2 regions of the Enterococcus durans genome follow, and region 1 is predicted to be linked to the other one. Evidence: predicted binding sites of a transcription regulator. Region 1 holds the regulator's gene; the other holds the start of a gene.

Region 1 (3,200 bases):
GGGTACGCATGTTTATAGTTTTTGAACATTTCATGCCAAGCAGCTTCTGCTTTTTGGCCTTCCTCTACCATTGTTTGGTGGAAACGAGCAGCTACTTCTTCAGGAACTGTAAAGTCTGGATATTCCCAACCATAGACGCCTTTTGCCATCTTGATTCCTTCATCACCGATTGGCGCTCCGTGAACTGCTGAAGTCCCTTCTTTCGGTGATCCATACCCGATCACTGTTTTTACTTCGATCAATGTCGGTTTGTCTGTCTCTGCTTTAGCAGCTTCGATTGCTTTAGAGATTGCTTCAAGATCATTGCCATCTTTGACTAAAATATGTTGCCAGCCATATGCTTCATAGCGAGCCCCTACATTTTCCGTGAAGGCTTTTGACGTTGGGCCATCTAAAGAAATATCATTTGAATCATACAAAACAATCAATTTTCCTAGTTTCATGTGACCAGCCATTGAGCTAGCTTCTTGAGAAACGCCCTCCATCAAATCGCCGTCACCACAGATAGCGTAGGTGTGATGATCCACGATGTTGAAGTTTTCTCTGTTATATGTTGCTGCTAAGTGTGCTTCTGCCATTGCCATCCCAACAGCCATCGCAATACCTTGACCTAATGGACCAGTAGTTGCTTCGACACCGTCTGTATGGTTCACTTCAGGATGTCCTGGTGTTTTTGAATCCCATTGACGAAATTGTTTTAAATCATCAATCGAAACTTGATAACCCGCCAGATGCAATAAGCTATACAACATCGCAGAACCATGACCAGCTGATAATACGAATCGATCACGATCCGCCCAGTTTTTAGAAGTAGTCGGATTTACTTTCAGATGTTTTGTCCATAGTGCATACGCCATTGGTGCTGCCCCCATCGGTAGCCCCGGATGTCCAGAATTTGCCTTTTGAACTGCTTCAATACTTAATGTACGAATCGTGTTTACGCCTAGTTGGTCGATTTTGTCAAACAAAATAACCCCTCCTATTAATTTAGGTTTTTTTTACCTTTATTACTCACATACCATTTTATAAGATACCACTAGAAAAAGCAATGATTTTTAGTATTTTTTACTAAAAGTTGTTTTTCCGGTTGTGTAAGCCTTTTTTCTTCTGGATTTCTTTTAATTTATCTGGTGTGACATCATTTCCTTCAGGATCGACGATTTTCATTCCTTCAATATGATGTCTCATTCCCGAGCGAAAGGCATTTAAATACTCTTCTCTTAACTCTAATTGTTCTTTTTTTTCCGCTTCTGATAAGCCTTTTTCTTTCTTTATCCGAGCCAATTCGTTGATTCGCTCGATTTTTTCGGGTGATAGCATATGGAGACCTCCTTTTACTCTACTTCATATTATATAAAAAACGGAAAAAAAACAACTAGATAAACTAATATAAATACGAACATTTGTTTGAAACAAGACCTTTTATATGATATGATTTAGTTATTAATTGAAAGAAGGTGTACCTTGTGGCCCGACAAACTGAAACTAGACAAATCGAAGTCTTACGATATATCCATGAACAAGTGTCTCGAAAAGGTTACCCACCAACTGTAAGAGAGATCGGGGAAGCCGTTCAGCTTTCTTCTACCTCTACTGTACATGGCCATTTAGCAAGGCTTGAAAAAAAAGGCTTTATTCAAAGAGACCCAACAAAACCTCGTGCAATCGAATTGACAAAACAAGGATTGGCAAAAATCGGGGTTCGACCTTCCACGATTCCCGTACTTGGGGTGGTTACTGCTGGGGAGCCGATTTTAGCAGTCGAAGATGCTTCGGATTTTTTCCCTGTACCGCCTAATCTTTCTTCTGAAGAAGGCAGTTTGTTCATGTTAACGATCCGTGGCGAAAGTATGATCAATGCAGGTATTTTAGACGGAGACAACGTGATTGTCCGTAAACAAGAAACTGCACAAAACGGTGATATCGTCATTGCCATGACAGCAGAAGATGAAGCAACATGCAAACGATTCTACAAGGAAAAAGACCACTTCCGACTACAGCCAGAAAATGATTTGTTAGAACCAATCATTTTGGATCAAGTGTCCATTCTCGGTCGCGTAGTAGGTCTTTACCGCAGTCATATTTACTAGAATGCTATGAATTTTCGAAATAGATAAAAGCAATGAGCTGTGCCGTAAAAAGGTGTAGCTCATTTTTTCAACTTCCCTCTTTACAAATCGAACAAAAGTTCGTATACTATAAATACGAACTTTTGTTCGCATAAAATAATGAGGTGAGAAATCATGAAATCAATGAGACGTCTTGGCTTGGTATTAATGGTATTATTCTTAGGTATTGTTATTGGTAACTTTGGTATTCGACCAGCACTTTTAGTGTTTGTTCCGTTGTTTGCTTTGTGGTTCATGTTGTGGGATGAAAAGAAATACCGTCAGTCTGAACGACGTCGGCATCATGATGATCCCTTTTATCAAGAATCCTACTACAGTTCCAGACACTCCTAATGAACCAAGGAGCTGATTGTTTATTTTCAGAATAAAAATCTACTATTCCTCCCCCTTCTTCAAAAAGAATGGGAGTGGGACAAAAGTTGTTTTGATTTGAGAAATTGAAGAAAAAAACGAACAATACGCTTTTTGTATTGCTCGTTTTTTTTAAATTTTACGAAAAACCTGTCTTTTGGCCTTTCGTTTATTCGAGAGTCTGTTGCAAAACTGATTTTTAGTTTTATCCCACATTCTTTACCATGTATAACTGACGGATGTTTTCGTTGTCTCTTGGTTAAGCCTTACTGAATTCCATAATGTAACTCGTCTTAAAAATGGCTGTTGCAACTATCTATTTCAAGTTCACATGTTTGTCGAATCTCTTGATTACACTTTCCTATTTTATATATTCAATAGCGCTTGTAACACTTATTTTTAGGTGAAACTTCTGCAGTTTAAATCAGAAAACGACTGTCTATTTATCCCTAATTTATTGCTAGCTCCCCAATTTTCGAACTTTTTCTATTCACTGATCTTCTAGCATTGCTTTTTTCTATTCCTGTTGCTATAGCCTTTAATATACTTCTCTTCTCTTCTTCTCTTTTCACATTTGGTGTATTTTTATCTTTTTCCTTTTCTGCTTCCATTTTCTCATGAGGATCAGCACTATTTTTTATATTCTCTTGTTCTTGTGTTCGATTCAAGTGAGGACTTAAGTGATATTGATCTAAATTAAAAAGAGAAGACAAGGCGTAA
Region 2 (3,200 bases), 530 kb from region 1:
GATAAAGCGATGAACCATAGGCATCACCCCTTTTTCAAGAGACTAGCCACCATCTTTTCACTTTTCTACCTTTGAAGTATATCATATCCTAATTCCTTAAAGCCATTTCAATTTTCACCTAGCTTAAGTCATAACCAGAAAAAATGCTTTTGTTTATTCCTTTGTCTCCCATAATGGTAAGACAATGTTTTCATAAGTCATCGGATCTAAATTAGTCAAGGTGATCCCTAATAAACGAATCCCCTTCTCTACACCAAGGATTTCTTCCCAGATGAGACTAGCTTGGTAAAAAAGTGCTTCTTTTTTATAAATATATTCAGGCAATGTCACTCGTTTCGTAGTAGTAGAATAATCCGTATAGCGTACTTTTAACACAACTGTTTTTCCGTGCTTTTGAACCCGTTTCAACGCTTCTTCCACGTTCTCAGATAATTGTCGAAGTTGAGCTAAAACTGCTTCTTCTGTCTGCAAAGGTTGCCCATACGTATGCTCTTTCCCGACTGATTTTCTCTCTCTTGTCACATTGACAGGAGAATCGTGGATTCCCCTAACCTTTCGATAAAGTGAATATCCCATCTTACCAAAGTTTCTGATCAACATCATTTCTGTACATTCATAAAGATCTGCTCCCGTAAAAATACCTAATTCATGCATTTTTGGTACAGTCTTTTTTCCCACACCATGAAACTTTTCAATTGGTAATGCTTTTAAAAATAAAACAGCATCTTGTGGTGCAACTACTGTAATGCCTCTTGGTTTTTGAAAATCAGAGGCTAATTTTGCTAAAAATTTATTATAGCTTACCCCGGCAGAACAAGTGAGATGGACAGCTTCCCAAATATCTTTTTGAATCAAACGGGCAATTTTGATTGCAGATTTACAGTTGATTTTGTTATTCGTTACATCTAAGTATGCTTCATCGATACTGACTGGCTCCACAACATCTGTGTAACGATAGAAGATTTCACGTACGATCTTAGAAATTTCACTGTATTTATGATGATCGCCTGGTTTAAAAATTGCTTGTGGGCATAATTCATATGCTTTTTGCGCACTCATCGCTGAATGGATACCATACTTTCTCGCCTCATAGTTTGCCGTTGTCACCACCCCTCTTCCTCCTGTATCACTGGGGTGTCGAGCAATTACTAAGGGATGTCCGCGAAACTCAGGATGGTCGCGTTCTTCGACGGAGGCAAAAAAAGCATCCATGTCAATATGAATGATTTTTCTTGATGTATCATTATGTAAAGGAAATTGTAATTCCATCGCTCTCACCCCTATGAACAGTATATAAGAACTTTTGTTCGGTTACAAGAAAAAGAAATGTTCTAAAGTACTCTACTTATTTCATAATATATATTATACCTATCTTACCAACTTCATAAAAATAAGAAAGAGATTTTTGAAACATCGTCTGTTTCAAAAACTTCTTTCTTATTGATACCATCATTGATTTTTCATGCAACAAACACGGTTACTCGCTCTCTTCTGTCCCATGTAAAGAAGCATCCGAATGGAGAAAATAGATCAATGTTTGTAATTCATTTGTCAGATCAACGTTTTGGATCAAAACATCAGTTGGTGCATTCAACCGTGCTGATGTAAAGTTCAAAATCCCTTTGATTCCAGCCTCCGTTAAACGATTGACCACATCTTGAGCTCTTTCAGCGGGAATCGTCAAGATAGCTACTTCTATTTGTTGGATCTTGATTTGTTCTGACATATCTTCCATTGGATAAACTGGGATGCCATCTACGATTCGTCCAACGATATCTTCATTGACGTCAAAAGCACAGCTCACACGGATACTATTACTTTGATGGAATTTATATTTCAAAAGTGCACTTCCTAAGTTACCGACTCCGATCAATGCAACATTCGTTAACTGATCGTCATTTAAGGTCTTTGCAAAGAAATGCATTAAATCTTCAACATCGTAGCCATACCCACGTTTTCCCAATTCCCCAAAATAGGAAAAGTCGCGACGAATCGTTGCGCTGTCGACTTGTACGGCCTCGCTTAATTCAGTTGATGACACTTTTTTCTTACCAGCGTTATTTAGAATTCTTAAATACCGGTAATACAAAGGCAAGCGCTTAGCTGTTGCCTTTGGGATGATATGATCTTTCACTTAATTACCCCCACTATTTTTTAAGTTTACTTTGATTTATCCATCATAGCAGTATATATAGGAAAAAATCAATTCCATTGCTTACATATTGTGAAATTTTATTCTTTGTTCATTTTCTTATCATTTCTTGGAACCTCGCAGTATAAAAGAATTTATGGTAGACTACTAGATGAAAACGAGATTTCATTCTTAGTGAATTCACAAAGTAGAAAAGAGGATTCCATGATACTATTACAAGCCAATCAGATTGCTCGCCATTTTGGTGCAGAGATTTTATTTGAAAATATCCATCTTGAAATCAGCACAAACGCTAGAATTGCCTTAGTTGGTAGAAATGGTGCTGGAAAATCGACCTTGTTAAAAATCCTTGCTGGTATAGAAAGCCCAGATGAAGGGACAATTGCTAAAAATAAAGCCGCTACTCTAGGCTATCTTGCCCAAGATACCGGTTTAGATTCCACAGAAACTGTCTGGAATGAGATGCTAAAAGCCTTCGACAGTGTTCGTAAAATGGAAAACAGAATGCGTGAACTAGAACTTTTCATCAGCGAAGGTACGCCTGATACCCCTGCTTACGAATCATTTTTGAAAGAGTATGACAAATTACAGCATGATTTTTCGGATAAAAATGGGTATGGTTATGAAAACGAGATACGCTCAGTCTTACACGGCTTTAAATTTGATCCTTCCTTTTATGATCAAACAATCGATACCTTATCCGGTGGTCAACGTACTCGGCTTGCATTAGCCAGAATGCTATTACAACACCCAGATATTTTGATTCTGGATGAACCAACCAACCATTTAGATATTGAAACACTTTCTTGGTTGGAAAGTTATCTGCAAAGTTATACTGGGGCACTGCTAATTGTTTCCCATGACCGCTATTTCTTGGATAAAGTCGTAACAGAAGTCTATGAACTAAGTCGCAAAAAAATGCGGCATTATAAAGGAAATTATTCCAAATACCTTGATGTAAAAGCAGAACAACTAGCTACGGAATGGAAAGCTTATGAGAAACAACAAACCGAGATCCAAAAACTCGAAGACTTTGTTGCACGTAACT

Evidence for each region. Region 1 encodes LexA, which represses DNA repair genes until DNA is damaged. Its sites were predicted from a motif close to CNAACANNTGTTNG; they were not measured.
Region 2: a site for LexA is predicted at 1,297-1,310, ahead of dinB (DNA polymerase IV). Genes of this name have one in related genera too.

What each region holds. Positions count from the first base shown of each region.
Region 1 is NZ_CP022930.1:2,343,575-2,346,774, reverse strand. It holds gene tkt (transketolase) at 1-968, opposite strand, end outside; gene CJZ72_RS11165 (DUF896 family protein) at 1,069-1,320, opposite strand; gene lexA (transcriptional repressor LexA) at 1,467-2,090, shown strand; gene CJZ72_RS11155 (hypothetical protein) at 2,244-2,462, shown strand; gene CJZ72_RS11145 (QWxxN domain) at 2,930-3,200, opposite strand, start outside.
Region 2 is NZ_CP022930.1:1,808,653-1,811,852, reverse strand. It holds gene dinB (DNA polymerase IV) at 154-1,269, opposite strand; gene CJZ72_RS08600 (redox-sensing transcriptional repressor Rex) at 1,478-2,134, opposite strand; gene CJZ72_RS08595 (ABC-F family ATP-binding cassette domain-containing protein) at 2,357-3,200, shown strand, end outside.